One region of the Alterluteimonas muca genome, then DNA from elsewhere that is predicted to be linked to it. Evidence: predicted binding sites of a transcription regulator. Region 1 holds the regulator's gene; the other holds the start of a gene.
What was found. Region 1 encodes FliA, which starts transcription of late flagellar genes. Its sites were predicted from a motif close to TAAAGTTTNNCNNNCNNNGGCCGATAA; they were not measured.

Region 2: the regulator FliA is predicted to act here: its motif matches at 3,578-3,604, upstream of LDO11_RS07640 (GGDEF domain-containing protein).

The regions. Positions count from the first base shown of each region.
Region 1 is NZ_JAIWPS010000001.1:638,027-642,872, forward strand. Features, by position in the region: gene LDO11_RS02860 (chemotaxis protein CheA) at 1-152, opposite strand, end outside; gene LDO11_RS02865 (protein phosphatase CheZ) at 157-765, opposite strand; gene cheY (chemotaxis response regulator CheY) at 762-1,154, opposite strand; gene LDO11_RS02875 (RNA polymerase sigma factor FliA) at 1,180-1,932, opposite strand; gene LDO11_RS02880 (P-loop NTPase) at 1,929-2,798, opposite strand; gene flhF (flagellar biosynthesis GTPase FlhF) at 2,785-4,257, opposite strand; gene flhA (flagellar biosynthesis protein FlhA) at 4,295-4,846, opposite strand, start outside.
Region 2 is NZ_JAIWPS010000004.1:125,813-130,658, forward strand. Features, by position in the region: gene pgaB (poly-beta-1,6-N-acetyl-D-glucosamine N-deacetylase PgaB) at 1-1,338, opposite strand, end outside; gene pgaA (poly-beta-1,6 N-acetyl-D-glucosamine export porin PgaA) at 1,335-3,419, opposite strand; gene LDO11_RS07640 (GGDEF domain-containing protein) at 3,723-4,846, shown strand, end outside.

The DNA of each region.
Region 1 (4,846 bases):
CCCTTGAGCGTGTGGAACGCGCGGAAGACCGCGTTCAACTGTTCGCGGTCGCCGGGCGTCTGCTCCAGCGCCACCAGCTGCCCGCCGAGGTCGTCGAGCAGCTCGCGTGCCTCGATCACGAAGTCGGCGGCGATTTCCGGCGAGGCGTTCACGGTGTCAGAGCCCGAGGTTCGACAGCAGGTCGTCGGCGTCGCTCTGGCCCACGGTGCCGCGATCCAGCCCCCCGACCGCCGGGCCGTGGCCACGGTTCGGGCACGCCGGCTCGTCCTTCGGCGGCAGGCCGAGTTCGCCGAAACCCTCGTGCACGCCACGCACGATCGATGCGACGCGGCGGATGATCTGCCCGCCGAGGTCCTGGTGGCTCTGTGCCAGCGCCATCTCGCGCAGGTTGTCGCGCAGCGCCTCGACGGTACCGGCCTGGCTGTCGTCGAGCGGGCCGTCCTTGAGGCGGGCGACCAGCGCACGGCTGTCGTCGATCAGGTCGAGGGTGCGATGGGTGGCCTCCTCGGTCATCGCCACCACGTGGTCGAGGCGGGCGCAGGCGTCGTCGAGGTTGCCGCCCGACGGTGCCGGGGGCAGGGCATCGAGCGCCTGTTCGAGCTCGCGCGCCAGCCGGCCGAGGCCGCTGACCAGCGTATGCGCGCGCGATGCGGCGATCGCATCGACGTGGCGGCGCCAGGCGTCCTCGTCGCCGCGCTCCAGCGCGTCGAGTGCATCCTGCAGCAGGCGCGCGACCGGGACGTCGTCCGCCACCGCCGCGTTCAAGCGCCGCCCCCGAGGCGTTCGAACACCTTGTTGAGCTTCTCTTCCAGGGTCTGCGCGGTGAACGGCTTGATGATGTAGCCGTTCACGCCGTTCTGCGCGGCCTCGATGATCTGTTCGCGCTTGGCCTCGGCGGTCACCATCAGCACCGGCAGGGTGCGGAACTTGGCATCGGCGCGGATCTCGCGCAGCAGCTCGATGCCGGTCATGCCGGGCATGTTCCAGTCGGTGATCACCAGCTCCACCGCATCCTGCCGCAGCACGGCCAGCGCGCTGTGGCCGTCCTCGGCTTCCACGGTGTTGTTGAAGCCGAGGTCGGTCAGCAGGTTCTTGATGATCCGCCGCATCGTCGAGAAGTCATCGACGATCAGCACGCGCATGTTCTTGTTCAAAAGGGGCTCCAGTAAAACGATGGCATCAGTCGTCGTCGCCGATGCCGGTATCGGCGAGTTCGAACGCGGTCAGCCGCCCGCGCAGCCGCACCACCGCCTGGCCATGGATCTGGCACACGCGTGATTCGCTGACGCCGAGCACCGCGCCGATCTCCTTGAGGTTGAGTTCCTGCTGGTAGTACAGCGACAGCACCAGCTGCTCGCGTTCGGGCAACAGGCCGATCGCGGCGGCGAGTTCGCGGCCGAATTCGCCGCGCACCATTGCTTCCTGGGGGGTGGGCCCGCCACGACGCGCGGGCTCGACCTCGCCGTGGTCCTCGACGTGCGAGTCCAGGCTCAGCACCTGGCCGCGCGCGGCGTCTTCCAGCAGGCGCATGTAGTCGGCCAGCGGCAGCCCGAGCTTGTCGGCGACTTCCTGCGCCGCGGCGGCGCGGCCGGTGGCCTGCTCGATCGAACGGATCGCGGCGGCGGCTTCGCGCGCGCGGCGGTGCACCGAACGCGGCACCCAGTCGCCACGGCGGATCTCGTCGATCATCGAACCGCGGATGCGGATCGAGGCATAGGTCTCGAACGAGGCGCCCTGGTCGGCGTCGTAGCTGCGCGAGGCTTCGAGCAGGCCGATCATGCCGGCCTGCACGAGATCGTCGATCTCCACGCTGGCCGGCAGTCGCGCCGCCAGGTGGTGGGCGATGCGGCGCACCAGTTCGGCATGCTGGACGATCGGATCCGGCGCGCTGCTGCGCTGGATGTCCTGGTAGTGGCGGGCGGCCATGCTCATGCCGGCACCCCCTGGCGCAGCATCCGCTCGACGAAGAACTCGACATGCCCGCGTGGCGCGGTCGGCGCCTGCCAGCGGGCGGTGCGGCGGGCGATCTCGGCCAGCGCACGCGCCGACGGGCTCGACGGGTAGGCGCGCACCACCGCCTGCTGGCGCTGCACCGACATCCGCAGCCATTCGCACTGCGGAACCGCGCCGAGGTAGTTCAGCGACACGTCGCCGATGAAGCGCTCGCACACGCGCGACAGCTTCTCGTACAGGCCGCGGCCTTCCTGCGGGCTGCGCACCATGTTGGCCACCACCTGCACCTGGCCGACGCCGCGCTCGCGTGCCAGCACCTTGATCAGCGCATACGCATCGGTGATCGACGCCGGCTCGTCGCAGACCACCACCAGGGTGTCCTGCGCGGCCTGGCAGAAGGTCAGCACCGAATCGGTGATGCCGGCGGCGGTGTCCACCACCAGCATGTCGAGATCGCGCTGCAGGTCGTTGAAGACGTTGACCAGCCCGGCATGTTCGGCGGGGCGCAGTTCCGCCATGTGCCGGCGGCCGGAGGCGGCGGGGACGATCATCACGCCCGACGGGCCGTCGAGGATCACCTCGTCGAGGCTGCAGCGCCCGGCCACCAGGTCGGCCAGCGTGTAGCGCGGCGACAGCCCCAGCAGCACGTCGACGTTCGCCAGGCCGAGGTCGGCATCCAGCAGCAGGGTGCGCTTGCCGAGCTCCGACAGCGCGATCGCCAGGTTCGCCGACACATTGGTCTTGCCCACGCCGCCCTTGCCACCGGTGACGGCGAGGGTGCGCACGGGGGCGGGCACGGGCGGAACGGCGACGGACATCGGCGGCAGGGTCTCAGGCGACAGCATGGGTGTGCTCCGGGGCGGAATGCTCGGATGCCATGGGCTTATCGGCATCGCGGCGGAGATCTTCAAGGCGAAGTACCAGGTGGGCCGCATTGGCCCGGCTCAGGTCTTCAGGGATGCGCTGGCCGTCGGTGGTCCAGGTCAGCGGCAGCTGGTGGTCGACCACCACCGACAGCGCGCTGCCGAGTCGGCTGGTCTCGTCGAGCTTGGTCAGCACCACGCCCTGCGGGCGCGCGTGCTCGAAGCGGCGGACGACTTCATCGAGGTCGGCGAAGTGGGTGTTGGCCGGCAGTACCAGCAGGGTGCGCACCTGGCGCGCGGCGCGCAGCCAGTTCAGCTGGCCGGCGAGGGCACGGTCGCGCTGGCTCAGGCCGGCGGTGTCCACCAGCACCAGCCGGTAGTCCTGCAGCTTCTGCAGCAGCTGCAGCAGGCCGGCCTCGCTGTCGGCCTCGTGCACGGCGATGCCGAGCTGGCGGCCGTAGCTGTGCAGCTGCTCGCGGCCACCGACGCGCGCGGTGTCGGTGGTCACCAGGGCGACGTCGCGCGGCTGGTACTGCGACGCATAGAGTGCGGCCAGCTTTGCAATCGTGGTGGTCTTGCCGGCACCGGTCGGGCCGACCAGGGCGATCACCCCGGCCTCGTGCAGCGGATCGACCGGGCAGATCGGCAGCCTGCGCGAGATCAGGCCGAGCATCAGCCCGCGCGCGCGGTGGGCCGGGGTGTCGGCGGGAATCTGCAGCACCACGTCGCGGGTGATGCCGGCATCGAAACCGTAGTCCTCCAGCAGTTCCATCGCCTGCGCGCGCACCGGCGAGCCGCGCAGGCGCTCGTCGGTGAGCCGCGCCATCTCGCGTTCGATCATCGTGCGCATCTGCGCCAGTTCGTCGCGCATGCGCGCCAGTTCGCCGTCGCTTGCAGGCGCGGGTGGCGTGGGCACCGCGGCCAGCACCGGCGCGGGCGGGGCGGGCGGTTCCGGCAGCGGCTCGATCATCGGCGCAACCGGCGGACGGGTGCGCGCCAGCAGTTCGGCGAAGGCGGGGCCGTCGAATTCGTCGGCGACGTCGAGTGCATTGGCCACCGCGGTCGGCTCCGCCGGTACCTCGATCGCGCGCGGTGCAACCGGGATGGAAGCAGGCGCAGGTTGGGCCACAGGTGTGGGCGCGATCGGTGCGGCAGCCCCTGCCGGCGCGGCGGGCGGGGCGAGGTCGCGCAGCCAGCGCTCGGCCGGGGCCAGTGGGCGTTCCGGGGCGGCCACCACCGGGGCCGGGGCTTCGGCCGCGGCGCGCGGCTGCGCCTCGAGGGCACGCTGCAGGCAGGCTTCGTCGTAGTTGCTGGCCGCCACGATCTCCACGCCCTCGTCGGTGCGGCGGTTGGAGAGGATCACGGCATCGGGTCCATGGGCATCGCGCACCATCTGCAGTGCGGTGCGCATGTCGGCGGCGACGAAGCGGCGGATGTTCATGGTTGTTGCCCGTGTTGCGAAGGGGGTGATGCGTTGCTCAATTGATCGTGCCCACCAGCTTCAGGCGCCGGTCCTCCGGGACTTCCGTGTAGGCCAGCACCGACAGTCCGGGCACGCTGTGGCGGACCAGGCGCGCCAGCGCAGCGCGCACCTGGCTGGGCACCAGCACCACCGCCGGTTCGTTCCTGGCCTCCTGCTGGCCCGCGCAGTCGGCGAGGCTCTGCTGCAGACGTTCGGCCAGGCCCGGTTCCAGTGCGGCCCCGGCGCCCTGCGCGGAATCCTGCAACACCCGTTCCAGCGTCGGCGCCAGCGTGTACACCGGCAGTTCGATGGCGGGCCCGGCGATTTCCTGGACGATGAAGCGGCCCAGCGCGGTGCGCACCGCCGCGGTCAGCTGGGTCGGGTCCTGGGTATGGGCCGCGTGCTCGACCAGCGACTCGGCGATGCGCCGCAGCTGGCGCACCGGGATGCGTTCGATCAGCAGGTTCTGCAGCACCCGCACCACCACCGCCAGCGGCAGCGACTTCGGCGTCAGGTCCTCGGCGAGCTTGGGCGTGCTGCGCGCAAGCGTTGCCAGCAGCTGCTGCAC
Region 2 (4,846 bases), on a different contig from region 1:
GCCGTCGAAATGCGCGTGGCGGGCGAGATCGGCATAGATGTCCTCGACGATCGCAAGCGCGCGCGGATCGGCAGGATCGAGCCGGGGAATCTCGGCCGGGTCGTGCGCGGCGATCCGCAGCTCGCGCTGCAGTGCTGGGTCGGCGAGTTCGTAGCCCAGCACTGGAAGCCACGCGAACACCCGCACGCCCGCGCGCGTGCGCAACTGCCAGGCCACGCGGCTGAAGAGATCCGCGCGCACCGGCAGGTGCCGGTTGGGAAAGTACAGGGCATCCGCCGCGCCATCGCCATCGGGATCGGCGAACGCCTGCAGGAACACATGGCTCGGGCGGATCTCGTGGATGCGTTGCACCAGCGCATCGAGATTGCGCGCCATCTGCACCGGATCCTCGTCGTGCACATAGTCGAGGTCGACCTGGATCGCCCGCAGGCCATCGCGCGAGAGATCGCGGCGCAGCTCGCCGGCGAAGTCACGCACATCGGGATTGCGGTGCATCAGCAGCCGCGCAAGGCTGTCCAGCGAGTCCTGGCCGGCCTCACGCTCGCCCTGCTGGCCAAGGTCGCCCTGCTGTGAACGGCCTTCGAGATCGAACGACAGGGTCATGCCCAGCGCGTGGGCGATATCGGTGGCGGCGCGGTTGTAGGCGGCGTAGGGCCACACCATCACCCGTGGCGCGCGACCGGTGTGGCGCTCGATCAGCGCACTGCTGGTGGCGAGGTCGGCATGGATGCGCGCGTGCCAGTCCGCATCGGACTCGTAGCCCGTGTCCGCATTCCACAGACGGGTGACCGCAGCGGGCATCTGGTTGCCAAAGGGGTTGCCGGTCACCCCCCGGTGCAGGTCGTGGCTGTGCGAGCCGATCTCGACCAGGCCGCTGTCCTGCATCTCGCGCAGCTGCGCCCAGGTCAGGAAGTCCTCGCGGGTGAAGTCGCGCGGGCCATAGGGCACCGCTTCGCCCTCGGCCAGGTCCATCCAGCCTGTCACCGGTGCCACCAGCGCGGGGAAACCGTATGCGCGCAGCAGCGGGAATGCGTGGGTGTAGGCGCTGCGCAGGCCATCGTCGAAGGTCAGCAGCACCGCGCGTTCGGGCAGCGCGCCGCGGCCGGCGCGCGCATCCAGCACCGCCTGCACGCTGACCGGGCGGTAGCCATTGCCATGCAGCCAGTCCAGGTGCCGGGCGAAGTTGGCCGTCGACACCGCGTAGGCATCGGGATCACCCTTTGGCGCGACATCGTCGCGGATGTCGTGATAGCTCAGCACCAGCAGGTCGGCACGGGCCGCATGTGGCCAGCACGCCCATGCCAGCAGCGCCAGCATCAGCACCAGTGCGCGGCTCATCGTGCACCTCCCCAGCGCAGGCCGGCGTCGAGCGCGACGCGCTGCTCGCGCACGCCGTCGTAGACCGGGCGTGACCAGGTCACGCCATATTCGAACGTGCCGCCTTCGCGTCGCCACACATGGCGGTAACCGACGGCGGGTATCCATTGACTGCCATGCCTCTGCTGCCAGTACGGGCCGGCGTGCAGTTCCAGCCTCTGCCGGAACGCGCTGCCGTAGCGCCGCCAGGTGATGTGGTCCAGGCGCAGGCCCAGCTGCATCGAGGCGTCGCGCGACGGGTTGAAGTACGCGGCGTCCTCGCCGTGCGAGCCGCGGCTGGCATGGACCGAGGCCAGTGCATCGACCAGCAGGTGCGGGCGCGTATGCAGACGGGTGGATGCATCCACGCCGATCCCGTCACGAGTGTTGCCGTCGTCGTAACGCAGGTGCGATGCATGCGCGCCGATGGCGAGGGTGTCGTCCGGTGTCCAGTCGGCGCTCAGGCGCAGGCTGTCGGCGGTGATGCCGGCCCGGCGCGCCTGCAGCGAGGCATCCGCATCGCGATGGGCCATGGAGCCGCCGATCCGCCAGGCATCGCCGAGGCGCCAGTCTGCGGCGAGCGTCCACGCGGTGGGACCGGGCGCGTCATCGTCGTCGATACGCCAGACGGTGGCCGCGGCACCGAGGCGGTCGTGTCGGTACCAGCCGCCCACGCCGGCGCCGCGATAGCGCGTGCGGATGTCGTCGAAGTCGGCCTCACGTTGCTGGCCGACGACGCCCACGCGCCAGCGCCCGGCCAGCAGCGGCGAGCGCAGCTCCAGTGCGTGGCTGGCATCGCGGCTGCCAAACGGCGATTGCGCGGTGCCTTCGCCACGCGCGTTGCTGCGGCCCGAGGCCGACGACAGCGCGAACTGCGCGCCGCGATGGCGATCGAGATCGCGAGCGATGCGTGCGCTGCGCGGATCATGCGGATGGATGGCCTGTAACGCCTGCAGTGCATCCGCGGCCTCGTCGATGCGCTCCAGCGCGACCAGGCTGCCGACCTGGCCGGCGAGGGCGTCGCGATCGTATGGATCCAGGGTGGCCGCCATCCGGTAGCGCTCCAGCGCCGCGGAGGGCCGCAACCGGCGTGCCTGCACCGCGCCGTAAGCCGCCTGCAGCGATGCGTTGTGGGGTCCGATGGCCACGAGTGCCTGCAGCATGTCATCGGCCCGGGCGTGATCGTTGGCGTGCGAATGCGCCATCGCGTGTGCGACATCGGCGCTGTAGCGGTCCCAGTTCTCATACCCGGCAGCCGCGCCATCGCGACGCGGCCGCGCCGGTTGCGAGGCGGCAAGCGCGGCGAAGACCGGCAGTGCGCGATCGAAGCGTTCCAGTTCCAGCCACGCGTAGCCGAGCAGGATCGTGGCGTTGACGTTGCCGGGCTCGTGGGAGACCGCCTGTTCGAGCACCGGCAGCGCCTCGGCGGGGCGCCGCAATGCCAGCAGCGAATCGCCCACGGTGGCGAGGATGTAGGCCGGCACCTCGATGTCCTCGGCAAGCAATGCGCGGTACCCGGCGGCAACGTCCTCATGGCGGTGCAACTGGTTGAGCGCGGCCAGCGCGTCCACCCTCAGCCGGGTGGATTCCCAGCGGGTCAGCCGCGGCGCCGTGCGCTGCAGCGTGCGTAGTTCCTCCAGCGCGGTGCGGGCTTCGGCCAGACGGTCCCGCGGGTTCTCCGGCAGCACTTCGGCCCAGCCGATGCGCCGCGCCACCGCGTCGCCCTCGATGCGCTCGCGCTCATGGTCGGCGAACAGGGCCGGGCGTTGCGCAAGCCCGGCGGCGGCCAGGCGCGAACTGCCGAGATCGGCCAAGGTCAGTACGCGCAGGCGGTATGCGTCGTCGTCGTCGGGGCGATGGGCGAGCCGGCGCTCGATCAGCAGCAGGGCCTCGGCATGGCGGCTTTGCCCGCGCAGATCGTCGATGGTCGCGAAAACACTGTCCCCGGCGCGGCCACCTGGGGCGGGTCCAGCGAATGTAAGCGCCTGCGCGCCGGCGGGCAGCGAAAGGACGAACAGCAGGAGCGCAAGACGGTCAGGACGAACAACGCAGGAACATCGCATGAAGTAATCGATCGGGTGGGGATGCAAAGCCGCGTCACTGCATCCCTGCGGCATTCGGCGCGGCGATACTTGCCATGTCCATGTCAACGATGCGTTGCGGGTCCGGAAAGTTCCTCGCGCGCCGTTCAGGGAGAGGCCCGATGCCGGCACGGCAGCGCTCAATTTACCGCCCGATGGGCCGATAGCCACATCGCCCGCGTCCGCGGCGCATGCCCGCCGCTGCACAGAAACCTTTCCATGCGCGACATGAGCGACCCCCCCGTCAGCACCCTCCGCCGATCGCCAGGCGGCACATCGACCGCGATGTCCATCCGCCGTGCCGAGCCGATCGGAAGCGCCGAACTGCGTGAGCTGTTCGCCACCGCCGACCAGCCGGTGCTGCTGCTGGCTGCCTTCGCCGACGGCATGGCCGGGCTGCATGACGAGCTCGGCGACATGGGCCGCTACCTGCAGGCCGCCTGCGCCGCGGAGGACTGGGTCGCGTACGGCCGTGCGATGCGGCAACTGATCGACCGGTACGTCCGCTGCATCGAGCTGGAGCCGCCATCGGCCAGCGATGCCGAGCGCCTGCGCGAGGCGCTGCGCCAGGTGCTGGGCGTTGCGCTGGGGGCACTGTTGCAACGTGAGCCCGTGCTTGCCGCGGAATCCGGGACGCTTGCATCCCGGGTACGCGAATGGCGCCCCGGGCAGGATCTGGGCGTGCTGACGCAGCAGCTGACCGGCCTCTGCACGCGGGTGGGCCTGTATGCGGAAGATGCCGACGAACAGCTGGCGATGCTGGTGGGGCTGTTCGAGCTGCTGCTGGAGAACATCGGCGAGCTGCTCGATGAACGCAGCTGGCTGCACGGGCAGATCGCGCGGGTCCGCGGCCTGCTGGGTGGGCCGATGGACCGGCAGTCGCTGCAGTCGGCGCGCGCGGAACTGCGGGACGTGATCTACCGCCAGGGCCTGCTGCGGCAGGGAATCGCCGACTCGCGCACCGCGATGAAGGACATGATGGCGGCGTTCGTCGAACGTCTTGACGGGATGGCGGTGGACACCGGCGAGTTCCACGACCGCATCACCCGACACGCACTCCGGGTGCGCGAGGCGCGCAGCATCATCGATCTGCAGCAGATGCTCGACGACGTGCTGGTCGACACCGCCCGGGTGCAGGCGCAGGCCCTGCGGGCCCGCGACGACCTGCTGAGCGCGCGCCAGGAGGTCGAAGCACGCGAACGCCATATCCAGCAGTTGGAGCAGAAGCTGCGCGACGCCGCCGGCAAGGCACGCGAGGACCAGCTGACCGGCTGCCTCAACCGCCGCGGCTTCGAGGAACGGTTCGACGCCGCTGCCGCCGCCGCGGTGCGCGCTGGCCGTCCGCTGTGCCTGGCGATGCTCGACCTCGACGACTTCCGGGCGCTGAATGCCGCGCACGGCCATCTCGG